2 regions of the Dermacoccus nishinomiyaensis genome follow, and region 1 is predicted to be linked to the other one. Evidence: predicted binding sites of a transcription regulator. Region 1 holds the regulator's gene; the other holds the start of a gene.

Region 1 (7,636 bases):
GGCAGGTCGACCTGCGTGACGTCACCCGTCACGACGATCTTCGAACCGAAGCCGAGGCGCGTGAGGAACATGCGCATCTGCTCGCTGCTCGTGTTCTGCGCCTCGTCGAGGATGATGAACGAGTCGTTGAGCGTGCGCCCGCGCATGTACGCGAGCGGCGCGACCTCGATCGTGCCTGCGGCCATGAGCTTCGGGATCGAGTCGGGGTCGATCATGTCGTGCAGCGCGTCGTAGAGCGGACGCAGATACGGGTCGATCTTGTCGTTGAGCGTGCCGGGCAGGAAGCCGAGGCGCTCACCGGCCTCGACGGCAGGGCGCGTCAGGATGATGCGGTTGACCTGTTTGGCCTGCAGCGCCGCGACGGCCTTCGCCATCGCCAGATACGTCTTGCCCGTACCGGCCGGGCCGATGCCGAAGACGATCGTGTTGCGGTCGATCGCGTCGACGTACTCCTTCTGCCCCAGTGTCTTCGGGCGGATCGTGCGCCCGCGGCTGGAGATGATGTTCGTCGTCAGCACGTCGGCGGGGCGCTGCGCGTTCTTGCCGCGCAGCATGCCGATGGAGCGCTCGACGGCGTCACGGTTGATCTGGTGGCCCGCGTCGATCATCGTGAGCAGCTCACCGACGAGGGTCTCGACGATCGCCGTGTCCTCGCGCGGGCCGTCGATCGTCAGCTCATTGCCGCGCGCAAAGACGAACAGGCGCGGGAAGGCGCGCTCGATCGTGCGCATCAGCTGATCCTGCGGCCCGAGCAACTGCACCATCGCGACGTCGGGCGGGATGACGATGCGCGTCTGCTGCGAGGCAGCCTGGCCGTCAGGGTCGTGAGGGGTGCGCTCGGAGGGCGCGGAAGCGTCAGTCATCGTGTCTCCAGTCTAGTGGTCGCTCGGGCGCTCAGACCCAGCGCGAGCGCGCGAGCAGGGCGGCGAGCGCCGCCGGGCCGGCCGACGACGAACGCAGCACGGTGGCGCCCATCCGCACCGGCGTGGCACCGGCCGCGACGAACGCGTCGAGCTCGGCGGGCGTGATGCCGCCCTCGGGGCCGACGACGAGCATCACGTCACCGGCCGACGGCAGCTCGACCTGCGCGAGACTCGCCTCGGCGTCCTCGTGCAGGACGAGCGCGAGGCCGCCCTCCGCGACGGTGGCCGAGATCGCCTGCGCCGCAGCGTTCTTCGTCACGAGGTCACTGATGCGCGGGGGCGTCGCCCGTCGTGATTGTTTCGTGGCCGCCTCGGCCTGCGCCACCCATTTACGGCGGGCCTTCTCGGCGCGCTCACCCCTCCACTGCACGATGGAACGCTCCCCCTGCCACGGCACGACGGCGTCGACGCCGAGCTCCGTCGCCGCCTCCACCGCCTGCAGGTCGCGATCGCCCTTAGCGAGCGCCTGGACGAGCGTGAACGTCACCGCCGGCGGCGTCTCGCGCGTCACCTCGCGCACGTGCGCCGTCAGCTCGCCCTTCGTGGTCTCTGCGACCACGGCGTGCGCGACGAGGCCGTGGCCGTCGGCGAGCAGGATCTGCTCACCGACACCCATCCGCTTGACGGTGACGGCGTGGCGTCCCTCGTCACCCGCGAGCACGACGGGTGCACCCGGCGGTATGTCGTCGGACAGAGCGCCGGGTGCGACGAAGTAGAGGTGCGCGGTCACGCCTCAGCCCTTCCAGGCCTGACGCAGCTTGCCGAGCAGGCCCTGGTTGACGGGCTGGAACTTCGGCGCCGGCGAGTCCTCTCCGCGCGACTCGGCGAACTGACGCAGCAGGTCGGCCTGCTCGGCCGTCAGCTTGCTCGGGGTGCGCACGTTGGCGTGCACGAGCAGGTCGCCGCGGTTGTCGGTGCGCAGCCGCGTGACGCCGAGGCCCTTGAGGGTGATGACGTCGCCGGGCTGCGTGCCGGCCTTGATGTCGATGTCGCGCGAGCCGTCGAGCGTCTCGAACGGCACCGTGGCGCCGAGCGCCGCGGCCGACATCGGCAGCTCGAGCGAGCAGTGCAGATCGTCGCCCTGACGCTGGAACATCGGGTGCTTCTCGACGCGTACCTCGACGTACAGGTCACCGGCGGGGCCGCCGCCGGGGCCGACCTCGCCTTCACCACGCAGCTGGATGCGCGTGCCGGTGTCGACGCCGGCGGGTACCTTGATCGTGATGGTGCGCGTGTCGCGCTTGCGGCCGTTGCCGTCGCACTCGAAACACGGGCTGTCGATGATGTCGCCGTACCCCTGGCACGCGGTGCACGGACGCGACGTCAACACCTGGCCGAGGAAGCTGCGCTGCACCTGCTGCGTCTGCCCCGCACCGCCGCACACGTCACACGTGTGCTTGCCCGTGCCGGGACGCGAACCGTCGCCATGACAGGTCGAGCAGACGACGGCCGTGTCGAACGTCAGCTCCTGCTCGCCGCCGAAGACGGCCGTGGCGAGTTGGATGTCGAGCGGCAGCAACGCGTCCTGGCCGTGCTGGACGCGGCTGCGCGGGCCGCCGCCTCCCCCTGCGGCACCCCCCGTGAAGAACGCGTCCATGATGTCGCTGAAGCTGAACCCGGCGCTACCGCCGGGCGCGTAGGGGTCGACGCCCTGGTCGTAGGCCGCCTTCTTCTGCGGATCGCCGAGCACGTCGTAGGCCTGCCCGACGCGCTTGAACTCCTCGGCCGCCTCCGGGGAGGGGTTGACGTCGGGGTGCAGCTTGCGGGCCTTCTTGCGGTAGGCGCGCTTGATCTCCTCGACGGAGGCCTCACGCGTGACACCGAGTTCGGCGTAGTAGTCGTTCACGAGCATCCTTGCTTTCGACGGGTGAAGATTTCGTCACTCATGTGGTCGTGGTGCGCCCGAGCCATCACTGCTCGAGAAGTTCGGAGACGTAGCGGGCGACCGCGCGCACGTTCGCCATCGTCTGCGGGTAGTCCATGCGGGTCGGGCCGAGCACGCCGAGCGTCGCGACGGCGTCGCTGCCGTAGGCCGTCGTCACGAGCGAGGTCGACTCGAGGCCTGCGAAGTCGTTCTCGGCGCCGATGCGGACGGTCACCTCGTGCGTCGGATCGTCGTCGCGTGTGCTGATGAGGCGCATGAGGACGACGTGCTCCTCCAGCGCCTCGAGAACACGGCTGACGCTGAGGCCCGCGTCGTCGCGCAGCCCGGCACGCGCGAGGTTCGCCGTCCCCGCGAGCACGACGCGCTCCTCCCGGTCCTCGGCGAACACCGCGGCGATCGTCGCGACGATCGTGTCGACGTCAGCACGCTGCCCCGGCTCGAACTCCGCGCCCAGCTCGGTCATGGCCGCGGCGGCCTCGGTGAGCAACCGCGCGCCGGAGACCTTGTTGACGCGCGCTCGCAGCGTCTGGACGAGGCGCTCGTCGTCGGCGGAGGCGACGGAGACGAGACGCTGCTCGATGCGACCTGAGTCGAGGATGACGACGAGCGACAGGCGCCCCTCGGCGACCGGCACCAGCTCGATGTGTCGCACCCGTGAGCGCCGCAGCGACGGGTACTGCATGACGGCGGCCTGGTTCGTCAGTGTGGCGAGCAGCCGGGCGGTGCGTTCGACGATGTCGTCGAGGTCGACGCTCTGACGCAAGAACGTCTCGATCGCGCGACGCTGTGTCGCGCTCAGCGGCCGCACCTGGCTGAGGCGGTCGACGAAGATTCGATAGCCGGCATCGGTGGGCACGCGACCGGCCGAGGTGTGCGGCGCGGAGATGAGACCGGCGTCCTCGAGGGCGGCCATGTCATTGCGGATCGTCGCGGCGGAGACGCCGAGCTGATGACGTTCGAGCAACGCCTTCGAACCCACCGGTTCGGACGTCGCGACATAGTCCTGCACGATGGCGCGCAGCACCTCGAGCCGCCGTTCGTCGCTCATGCGCTCACCTCCCGCGCCTCGATACCGTCCTTCGATCTGCAGTCCGTCCAAGATTGGCACTCACGCCGAGCGAGTGCCAAATCATGCGGGGTGTGTTCGCCCACAGCGTCGCGGGCGGTTCCCTCGCGCCGTCGTCCATCGTCCGTCGGTCGGCAGGCGCGCGCTCCCCGGCCCTCGGCGACGCCGCGACGGGCGCCTGGCTGCGCCCGCGACCATCGTTCTCGGCGCGCCGCGACGGCGGTTGTCGGTGGGCGGTTCTACCCTGATCGCCATGACCGACCGTTACGGCTCCGACGTCCTCTCCGGCGATTGGCGCGCGCCTCGACGTGGGCGTTCGCGCGAGGTGCCCGCTGAGCTCGACGTCGTCGTCGAGGACGCCCAGAGCGGTTACGTCGGCGCCGTCGTGCGCGTCGAGAAGTCGGGCGGGCAGCACGTCGTCTTCCTCGAGGATCGCTTCGGCAAGGCCCGCGGATTTCCGCTCGGCGCCGGCTTCCTCATCGATGGCGAACCCGTGACGCTCGTTGCGCCCCGACCCGCCACCGCCGCGCGCCTCGCCGAGCAGCAGACGCAGGCCGGGCGGACGGCGTCCGGTTCGCTCGCCGTCCCCGGGGCGAAGGCGCGCGTCGCGCTGGGTTCGCGAATTTTCGTCGAGGGACGGCACGACGCCGAACTCGTCGAGAAGGTGTGGGGTGACGACCTGCGCATCGAGGGCGTCGTCGTCGAATACCTCGAGGGCGTCGACGATCTCGCGGCCGTCATCCGCGACTTCCGACCCGAGAAGGGACGCCGCCTCGGCATCCTCGTCGACCACCTCGTGCCCGGCACGAAGGAGGCACGAATCGTCGAGAAGGCACGCGCCCTGCCGCAGGCACGCGACCACGTGCTCATCGTCGGCCACCCCTACGTCGACGTGTGGCAGTCCGTACGACCCGAGCGGCTCGGCTGGTCGAAGTGGCCCGTCATCCCCAAGGGGCAGTCGTGGAAGCACGGCATCCTCGCCGAGCTCGGCTGGCCGCACGCGACGCAGGCGGACGTCGCGCGCGGATGGAAGCAGATCCTCGGCACCGTGCGCACGTACGCCGACCTGCAACCCGAACTGCTCGGACGCGTCGAGGAGCTCATCGACTTCGTCACCGACCCCGCGCAGCAGTGAGACGCCGGGATGGCGCGGCGTGCGCCGACATCATCCCCGGGATGGACGCCGGGGCCCGCGAATATCGATCCCGCGGGGGATGCGCTCGGGACGCAGACACGGAATCATGGTCAGTGAACGAGAGATTCACCCTTCGACACCAGGAGACGTCGTGAGCAACTCCCAGCCGTACCCCTACCCCGACGAGCGCACGCAGGGCCAGGGAACCGGACGGCTGGCCGGCGCTCCGTACGGCGCCGAGCCGCCCGTCACCGGCCAGGGTCACCTCAGCGATGACGAGCGCGCCGCCTCGATCGTCGCGCACCTGTCGGCGCCGGCCGCCGCGATCCTGTCTGCGGGATGGGTGAGCTTCCTCGGCCCGCTCATCGTGTGGTTCATCTACAGAAACCGCTCCGCCGCGGTGCGCCGCGCAGCGGCCGGGGCGTTCAACTTCAACGTTGCGTTCTCGATTCTCTACATCGTCGGTTGGGTTCTGGTCTTAACCCTCGTCGGCATTCCCGTCGCGCTCGTGCTCTGGGCCGTCATCTTCCTCGTCGCCGCGTGGTGCCACGTCAAGGGAGCGCTGCGCTCGGCGCGTGGCGAGAGCTACGACTACCCGTTCCAGATCCGCATCCTCAACTGATGCGGCCCACGTCGCGACGCCCCGCCCCAACAGCGCACCTCGTGTGAGCGCTGGGCTCGCCCCCACCCCTGACAACGTTCCCTCGGCACCCCGTGCCGCGGCGCTTCGTCCTACCCGATTTAAGAAAAGAATCATCATCCCTGCCCTGACCCCGGCCCCCCGTTAGCGCGAGGGCGTCGCCGCCGTCGACAAGCGTTCGGCGCTCAAGAACGTCCTCGGTGCCCTCGGCCTCCTGCTGCTCGCCATGTTCGCTGGCAGTCTCGTCGCCGCCGTCGGTGATCTGTTCGGCGACAGCGAGAACGGCCTCGTGACGCCGATCGGCGTCGTGACGATGGCGCTGCAGCTCGCGATCGCGGCCTTCGTCTTCCGCCGGGCCTGGCACATCACCTCACGCGACCTCGGCTTCGTCAAGGAGGGCGCGCTGGGTTCCTGGCTCGTCGGCGCACGGGGCGGCATCGCCGCCATCACCATCGTCTGGGGCGCCAACCACCTGCTCGGGGGCGTCGACTTCTCGCCCAAGATCACCGCCTCCGGAAAACGCGAACTCGCCCAGGATGAGCGAGGCGCCCGCGCCGATGAGGATCGCCCCCAGGACGCGGAAAACCGAACTCTCGGCCGCGGTGTTCATGACCGCGCCGGCCAAGCAGCGCGAAGATGCCTTAGACGGCGTGGCGGACGTGGACGCCGTCCTCGGTGACGTTGTCCTTGAACGGACCCTTGCCGGCGCGGATGAGGCGCGTCACGAGGAAGGTGACGACGATGGAGATGGAGACGAACAGGAGCGGCAGCGTCGTCGTCGAGTAGTCGGAGTCGTTCATCGGCGCCCCCTTCGGTCGTCGGGGTCGGCGCAGGCGGGCACGCAGGGGCCCGGGGATCGCCGCTGAGGCTAGGCCAGCCCCGGGAGGCAGGCGTCTCGGTGCGCGCGGCTCAGATCGCGAGCAGCGCCCGCACGACGGTGTCGGTGAGCAGGCGACCGCGCAGCGTCAGACGAACTCGTTTGTCGCGCACCGCTGACGGGCCGTCGATCAGCCCCGAGGCGACGATGCCGGCGACGGCGCGTCGCCCGTCATCGTCGAGCATGTCGAGAGGAAGTCCCTCGGCGAGGCGCACCTGGAGCAGGACGCGTTCCTCATAGCGCTGACGCTCTTCGAGCAGTTCGCGTGCCAGCGCCGGCGAGAGCCCCGCGTTGACGCGTTGGGCGTAGGCGCGCGGATGTTTGACGTTCCACCAGCGCACGCCGCCGACGTGGCTGTGCGCGCCGGGGCCGACACCCCACCACGGCTCGTCGCGCCAGTACGCGAGGTTGTGGCGGCACTGCGTCTGCGGCGAGCGCGCCCAGTTCGACACCTCGTACCAGTCGTACCCGGCATCCGCGAGCAAGGCGTCGGCGAGCTCGTACTTGTCGGCCTCGTCGTCGTCATCGGGCAGGGGCAGCTCGCCGCGACGCACCTGCGCCCCCATCTTCGTGCCCTCCTCGACGACGAGGGCGTAGGCGCTGATGTGGTCGGGCTCCAACGCGATCGCCGCGTCGAGCGAGGTGCGCCAGTCGTCGAGACTCTCACCCGGCGCGCCGTAGATGAGATCGATGCTGACCTGCAGCCCGACGTCCTTCGCGGCGCGCACGGCGCGTTCGACGTTGGCCGGGTCGTGCGTGCGCTCGAGCGTCGCGAGCACGTGCGGGACGGCCGACTGCATGCCGATGCTGACGCGCGTGAAACCACCGTCGGCGAGGGTGCGCAGGTAGGTCTCGTCGACCGAATCGGGGTTGGCCTCCGTCGTGACCTCGCACCCCTCGGCGAGACCGAACAGCTCGCGCGCCTTCGCGAGGATGCGGACGAGGTCGTCGGCGGGCAGCATCGTCGGGGTGCCGCCGCCGATGAAGACGGTCTCGATGACGGGGACGCCGCTGGGTGCCTCGCCCAGCTCGCGTGCCGCGAGATCCAGCTCGCGCAGCGCGGCGTCCGCGTACGTGCTGACGCTCGCGCCCGGCTCACCGAGCTCGGTG
Region 2 (7,636 bases), 390 kb from region 1:
ATCTCGCGCGTCAGCTGCGCCGTCGTGTCGACCTCGGACGGGATGACGTCGGTCTCGCCGGGCAGCAGCAGAACGTCGTCGTAGGTCAGGCCCAGCGTCGCGAACTTCGGGGGAACGTCAGTGACATTGTCAGAACCGAAAGCCATTCACCAAGTCTAGGACACTCCGGCCCCTGCCCTCACCGCGCGTGACGACGGCACAGGTGGCTGCACGACGAGCCCGCCGCAGCTCCGGTCAGTGCGAGCCGGCAACCGGGCTCCACGACGAACCGCGCCGCAGCTACCGTCAGTCGGATTCGGCCGACGGGCTTCCCGTCGCGGTGGCGCCGGCGCTCGTCTGCGCGGTGCCCGGGTCCGAAACCGTGTCGGAGGGCGTCGGCGTGCTCGACGCCGACGGCGTGGTAGGCGGCGTGGCCGGACTCGTCGGCGTCGCAGTGCCGGACGAAGGCGTCGTCGGGCTGGTCGGCGACGTGGGCTGCGAGTGCGACGGCGCCGGACGCGAACTGCTCGGCTTGGATGTGCTCGAGCTGCTCTGCTTGGACGTGCTCGAGGACGAACCGGGCAAGGTCGATCCGGACGAGCCCGTCGGACGCGACGTGCTGGGCCGTGAGCTGGACGCCGAACCCGTCGACGGGCGCTGCGTCGTCGACTGGGACGAGCGCTGGCCGCGCGTTCCCGGCATCGTGCGCTGCGGCGCGTCGCCGCGCGTCGTGGTCGTCATCGCCACGCTCGAGGGAACCTGCTCGGGAATCATCGAACCGGCGACTGAACCCTCACCCGAACGCTCGGCGCCTGATTGCGGGCCGGTTTCGGGTCGGGCTGCCTCACGACCGGCACTCTGGCCCTGACTCGGTCCACCATGCGCACTCGATCGCGCCGGTGCACCCGGCGCGGCGGCCATCGGTCCGGGCAGTGTCGTCGGGGTAGGAACGGCCGTGGCCTGCACTCGGGGGACGTCTGGTTCGGCGACGGCGCGCGCATTGCTCCAGTCGAGGTGCAGCGGCGCGAGAACGGTCGACAGGCTTCCGCCGTTGACGGCAGCGGCGACGCTGGACAGCGCGACGACGGCGCCGGCGGAGACGGCCGTGAGACTGGCGCGTCCACTCCAAGCACGCCGCGTACGGCGCTTCGAGGTAGGTCGTCCGGTCGCGAGGTAGCGGCCACCGCCGGCGAACTCGTTCTCGCGCGAAGCTGTGATGTTGGTGTCGATGACGGGGTGGGCCGACACATCCTTGTCGTGTACCTCGGGCCGGCGCGTCACCTCGGGACGCAGCGGCCGCGTCACGGCCTCGCAGGTCGCGTCGATCTCACGTGTCCAGGCGGTGAACAGGTCGCTCAATGCCTGCTCGCCGGGGCTGCGCTCCAGGTCGTCGTCACCTTCGCGGGCCGGGGGCTCGACAACGGGCCGCAACCGGGCGGAGACGCAGCGCGCCTCCGAGGGGGGAACCGTCGTGCCGCGTGAGCACGACGACTCGACGACGGAGCGGGCTCCGAGAGCGTCGAGCAGGGCGTCGTCCTCGGCGATGTCACGCAGGTTGGCCTCGACGTCGAAGCGGGTGGCGGGCGGTGTCATCGAAGCTCCTCCCCCGAGGTCTCGTGCAGGGTGCGCAGTCGCGCGAGCGCGCGGTGCTGGGCGACACGGACGGCGCCCGGCGACATGCCGAGGCTCGCGCCCGTCTCCTCGGCGCTGAGGCCGACGGCGACGCGCAGCGTCAGGATCTCGCGCTGCTGCGGCGTCAATTTCTCCATGAGCACGGACAGCCGCCGCGCGGTGTCGAGGTTGAGCGCCGCGTCCTCGGGGGTGAGGCCGGGGTCAATCGTGTCGGGCACCTCGTCCGTCGGCACGGCGGAGCGGAAGGCGCCGCGCTGGACGTCGGCCACCTTGCGCGAGCAGATCGAATACACGAACGCTTCGAAGGGGACACCGCGCTCGACGTAGCGGGGCAGAGCCTTGAGCACAGCCACGCACACCTCCTGAGCCGCATCCGCTGCGAGTTCGCGGGAGCCACTGAAGGCCCCCAACCTTGCCGAGGCATAGCGAAGTGCACGTTGGTGCACGTCGTCGAGAAGTGTCTCCCGTGCCGCGTCATCACCGGATCGCGCTGCTGAGACCAGCGCGGCGATGGACGAGGCTTCCCCGTTCACTTCCTCCATCGCTGTTGGGGTCGTGAGCGTTACATGGCGGCGCGCGGAACTCACCCGGGGCCATTCGGCCTCGGGCGAGGAGTATCCGGTCTCGCTCGTCATGCGGGCCTCTCCAAGGGGCTGCTGCGTGCTGTCGGACGGGGTTCTGCCTGCTCGTTTCTGGGCGTGCGGTCGCGCTTCAGTGTTCCGATCCGACGGTACTGCCTGTCGCGCTCGGACGGTGTGTGGGGCCGTAGATCGACGCTCCACGCTAACGAAGCTGGGGCCGCGGCGCCACCTCAGCGCCGCCCGCGATGGGACAATGGGGGCAGTCTCAGAAAGGAGTGCGTCATGAGCGCACACGCCGATGTTCAGATCCGTGACGAGTCGATCAAGCTCGGTCAGTTGCTCAAGCTCGCGAATCTCGTGGAGGACGGTGCGGAGGCGCGCGTGGTCATCACGGAGGGTCTCGTAACGGTGGATGGCGAGGTCGACACGCGTCGTAGCGCGCAGATCAAGGTCGGCAGCGTCGTGTGCCTCGAGGACGAGTGCGTGCGCGTCACGAACTGACGCCCGCTCCGCACCCCCGGCGCGAAGCCGGCTCCGGAACAACCTCGCGCGTTCCCGCCACCACCCGACGACGCGAGCCCCCCGGGCGAACAACGCCCCACGCTCCCACCATCGCACCGCGGCGCGACGCCGGCGTCTGAACAACACCGCACGCTCTCGCCACCGCACCGCGGCGCGACGCCAGCGTCTGAACAACACCGCACGCTCTCGCCACCGCACCGCGGCGCGACGCCGGCGTCTGAACAACACCGCACGCTCTCGCCACCGCACCGCGGCGCGACATGGACCCGTGACAGACGAATCCCGCCCCGCCCCACACTGAGCTTGCGAAGTGTGGGGCGGGGCGGGATTCGTCTGTCACGCCCGAAGCATCGTCGCGCCGAGCGGGGTCTGAGCGGGGCGCATGCGCCCCGCTCAGACCGCCGCCGGAAGACGAAGCGAGGGAAGGATCAGTGGCTGTGGCCGTGGCCGCCGGCGGCGGGGGCCTCTTCCTCTTCCTTCTTCTCGACGACGAGGGTGTCGGTCGTGAGCACCATCGAGGCGATGGAGGCGGCGTTGGTGAGCGCGGAGCGGGTCACCTTGACGGGGTCGATGATGCCGGCGTCGACGAGGTCGATGTACTCGCCGGTCGCGGCGTCGAGGCCCTGGCCGACGGGCAGTTCGCGCACCTTGGAGACGGCGACGTAGCCCTCGAGGCCAGCGTTCTCGGCGATCCAGCGCAGCGGCTCCGCGATGGCCTTGCCGACGAGCGTGGCACCCGTCGCCTCGTCACCCTCGAGCGAGAGGGAGTCGAGAGCAGACGACGCGTGGATGACGGCCGAACCACCACCTGCGACGATGCCCTCTTCGATGGCCGCACGCGTGGCCGCGATGGCGTCCTCGATGCGGTGCTTCTTCTCCTTCATCTCGACCTCGGTGTGCGCACCGACGGCGATGACGCAGACGCCGCCGGCGAGCTTGGCGAGGCGCTCCTGGAGCTTCTCGCGGTCCCAGTCGGAGTCGGTGCGCTCGATCTCGGACTTGAGCTCCTTGACGCGGCCCGCGACGTCATCAGCGGCGCCGGCGCCGTCGATGATCGTCGTGTTGTCCTTCGTCACCTGGATGCGGCGTGCCTGGCCGAGCGAGTCGAGGTCGGCGTTCTCGAGCTTGAGCCCGACCTCCTCGGCGATGACCTGGCCACCGGTGAGGATCGCGATGTCCTGCAGCATCGCCTTGCGGCGGTCGCCGAAGCCGGGGGCCTTGACGGCGACGACGTTGAACGTGCCGCGGATCTTGTTGACGACGAGGGTGGAGAGGGCCTCGCCCTCGATGTCCTCGGCGATGATGAGCAGCGGCTTGCCGGACTGCACGACCTTCTCGAGGACGGGCAGCAGGTCGGCGATGGCCGAGATCTTGCCCTGGTTGATGAGGATGTAGGCGTCCTCGAGGACGGCCTCCATGCGCTCGGGGTCGGTGACGAAGTACGGCGAGAGGTAGCCCTTGTCGAACTGCATGCCCTCGGTGTACTCGAGCTTCGTCTCGGCGGTCGAGGACTCCTCGACGGTGATGACGCCGTCCTTGCCGACCTTCGCGAACGCCTCACCGATGAGGCCACCGATCGTCGCGTCCTGAGCGGACAGCGAGGCGACCTTGGCGTAGTCGTCCTGACCGTCGACGGGGCGCGCGTTGGCGAGCAGCTGGTCGTTGATGGCCGTGACGGCCTTGTCGATGCCGCGCTTCAGGCCGGACGGAGCAGCGCCCGCAGCGACGTTGCGCAGGCCCTCCTTGACGAGCGCCTGGGCGAGAACCGTCGCGGTCGTCGTACCGTCACCGGCGACGTCGTTCGTCTTGGTGGCGACCTCCTTGGCGAGCTGCGCGCCGAGGTTCTCGTACGGGTCCTCGAGCTCGACCTCGCGGGCGATCGTCACACCGTCGTTCGTGATCGTGGGGGCGCCCCACGCCTTGTCGATGACGACGTTGCGGCCCTTGGGGCCGAGCGTCACCTTGACGGCGTTGGCGAGCGCGTCGACACCGCGCTCGAGGGACTTGCGGGCGTCGTCGTTGAATTCAAGCGTCTTGGCCATGGTTCAACCTTTCGTTCGAAGGCGCCGCGCGGCGCGTGACGCGCGCAGCGGAAGAGTGTGGGGTGCGAGTGAGAGGAAAGGACGAGCCCGGCCCGGCCGTCAGACCTGAGCCGGGCTCGTCGTCACCTGCTGGCTCGACGGATCGTCAGGAGACGACCGCGAGCACGTCGCGAGCGGAGAGGATGAGGTACTCGGTACCGGCGAACTTGACCTCGGTGCCGCCGTACTTCGAGTAGATGACCTTGTCGCCGACGGCGACGTCGACCGGAACGCGGTTGCCGTGGTCGTCGATGCGACCGGGGCCGACGGCGATGACCTCGCCCTCCTGCGGCTTCTCCTTGGCGGTGTCCGGGATGACGAGGCCGGAGGCCGTGGTCTGCTCGGCCTCGACGGCCTTGACGACGATGCGGTCTTCGAGCGGCTTGATGTTGACCGACACGGTAGGACCTTCCCTTTCGCAGACCGCCCGATCTTCTCGGGCGGGACGGATGCTTTCGTTCCCTGGCCACACCACCCACCGGTGGCGGTGTGGCATGCATGTGGGCCGATATCGCCTCGCCGTCGCGGGGGTCGAGGGATGAGCTCACTGGCACTACCCAGGGGTGAGTGCTGGAACCGAATCTAGTAATGCCGTTGGCACTCGGTCAAGCCGAGTGCCAACTCGTTTCCGATGTTCGCCCACAGCGCATCGGGGGCTGCTCCGGGGGCCCCGATGACACAATGGCGGCCATGGATGCGAGCGTCGTGCACGAGTTGTTCACCGACGACGGACGCGCGCTGCTCGCCTCGCTCCCGCCCTACGAGGAGAAGAACGTCGTCATGCTGACGACGCGGCTGCGCGCCGCAGGGCACTCCCCCGAACTCGTCGCCGCTGCGCTCACCCAGTCCCGGCTGCGGGCCAGGGCCGTCGACAAGTTCGGTGATGCGGCGGCGTCGATGTTCTTCACCCCCGACGCCCTCGAACAGGCCACGCGCGCACCCATCGCCCGTCTGCACGCGCAGCGGTTCCTCGACGCCGGGGCGAGCCTCGTCATCGACGGTGGCTGCGGAATCGGTTCCGACGCCGTCGGATTCGCACAGGCCGGGCTCGACGTCATCGGCGTCGAAGCGGATCCGGAAACCGCGGCTCTGGCCGCCCAGAACCTCGCGTCGTTTCCCGGCAGTCGCGTCGTCACGGGGCGGGTCGAGGATGTCGCGGCTTCGCTCGACCAAGCCGGGGCCGCCTGGTGGTTCGACCCGGCACGCCGCACGCCCGGCGTCGCCGACATCCGCGGGCGCACGAAGCGCACGTTCTCCCTCGCGGCGCTGACGCCGACCTGGGAGCTGATCCAGCACGTCGCGGCTGCCGCCCCCGCGGCAGGCGCCAAGCTCTCGCCGAGCCTGGCCCATCACGACGTGCCGAGCGGTTGCGAGGTCGAGTTCGTCTCCTACGCCGGCGACGTCGTGGAGGCGAGCGTGTGGTGGGGCGCCGCCGTCCGTGACGTCGGCAGAACTGCGACGATCATGCGTCCCCGACCGGGCGGCTCGAGGTCGTCCGGCGATCGCGTCCCGCCCGACGTCCTGCACGTCATCGAGGCCGACTTCGACGGCATCGACGCCGCGCCCGCAAGCCGCGCGTCACTCGGACCGTACTTCTACGAGGCCGACAAGGCGTTGACGCGCAGCGGCCTCGTCGGGGCGCTGCTCGACGCCACGGGCGGCCACGAGTTCACGCCCGGACACGGCTACGTCGCGGCCGATGCGCTCGTCGACATCGGGCTGCTGGGGCGCGCCTACCGCGTGCTCGACTCCGTGCCGCTGCACGAGAAGACGCTGCGCGCCTACCTGCGCGAACGCGCCGTCGGACGCCTCACGATCAAGAAACGCGACGTGGACGTCGACGCCGACGCGCTGCGCCGCTCGCTCAAGCTCAAGGGCTCGAACGCCCTGACGGTCGTGCTCGTGACGCTCGACGGCGAGCGCCTGGCACTCGTCGTCGAACCGCTGTGACGCTCGCCGCCCCGCTTCCCTGACGCCCCGCCCCATGACGCATCCGTGAGATCGAGCGATGTGGGCGAATTCGAGCCCCCCCCCAGCGCTCGGACTCTCCCGTATCGCTCGATCTCGAGGATGGGGCGTGCGAACCGTGACCTGACCGAGATCCACGCCCCAGCTCGGACGCACTCGAGCCGTCGATACTGACGAACATGCAAACGTCCGAGGCGGGCGCCCTCTCCGAAGACTCGACGCCTGTGCCACCTGCTCCTGCCGAAACCACAGGCCGACGACCGTCCGCGCCCGGGCGCAGCGGCACGGCTACCTGGCTGATGAGCATCGCTCTCATCCTCTGGGCAGTGTGGGCCGTCAGCATCCTCGCCTCGCCGATGCGTTCCGGCAGTGTGGCCGACGCGGCCAGCGCCCTGCAGCGGCACGACGACGTGCACTGGCTCGTCGTGCAGCGCCCCTCCGACGACGGCCCGAGCGGTCACTTCACGCCGGGCCTCGCCGACCCCCTCTCCCAGGAATGGCAGGATTCGCGCTTCACGACTCCGCGCGAGAACGGTGGCGACGGCGCGGGCACGCTCTCGTCGACGCAGGAGCAGCAGATCGCCTGGAGCGACAGCTCGGGGCTGCACGTGACGCGCGACTTCAGCGTCACCGGCTGGCGCACCGCCGGGGACGGCTGGCCCGACCCCGCGTCCAGTCCGTCGGCCGCCCTCTACCGATCGCTCGCGACCCAGGCTGCGTCGACGCGCGTCACGACGGTCCGCGCGCTCACGCCGCTGGGCACGATCAGCTACGCCGACGGCTCGGGCACCGTCGAGACCTACGGGGTCGTCATGCTGCTCAGCGCGCTGATCGCGCTGGGATCGCTGTACGCCCGCCAGCCCCGTTTCGGCA

What was found. Region 1 encodes HrcA, which represses chaperone genes, less so after heat shock. Its sites were predicted from a motif close to TTNGCACTCGNNNNNNNCGAGTGCNAA; they were not measured.
Region 2: a site for HrcA is predicted at 5,390-5,416, ahead of groES (co-chaperone GroES). Genes of this name have one in related genera too.

Annotation. Positions count from the first base shown of each region.
Region 1 is NZ_UFXX01000002.1:42,966-50,601, forward strand. It holds gene DYE07_RS12025 (PhoH family protein) at 1-863, opposite strand, end outside; gene DYE07_RS12030 (16S rRNA (uracil(1498)-N(3))-methyltransferase) at 895-1,653, opposite strand; gene dnaJ (molecular chaperone DnaJ) at 1,657-2,769, opposite strand; gene hrcA (heat-inducible transcriptional repressor HrcA) at 2,834-3,856, opposite strand; gene DYE07_RS12045 (DUF3097 domain-containing protein) at 4,128-5,009, shown strand; gene DYE07_RS12050 (DUF4870 domain-containing protein) at 5,161-5,631, shown strand; gene DYE07_RS12055 (hypothetical protein) at 5,876-6,328, shown strand; gene DYE07_RS14820 (hypothetical protein) at 6,291-6,449, opposite strand; gene hemW (radical SAM family heme chaperone HemW) at 6,559-7,636, opposite strand, start outside.
Region 2 is NZ_UFXX01000002.1:437,909-445,544, forward strand. It holds gene guaB (IMP dehydrogenase) at 1-146, opposite strand, end outside; gene DYE07_RS13815 (hypothetical protein) at 286-1,572, opposite strand; gene shbA (RNA polymerase sigma factor ShbA) at 1,569-2,246, opposite strand; gene DYE07_RS13825 (RNA-binding S4 domain-containing protein) at 2,475-2,693, shown strand; gene groL (chaperonin GroEL) at 3,143-4,756, opposite strand; gene groES (co-chaperone GroES) at 4,902-5,195, opposite strand; gene DYE07_RS13840 (class I SAM-dependent methyltransferase) at 5,486-6,745, shown strand; gene DYE07_RS13845 (hypothetical protein) at 7,063-7,636, shown strand, end outside.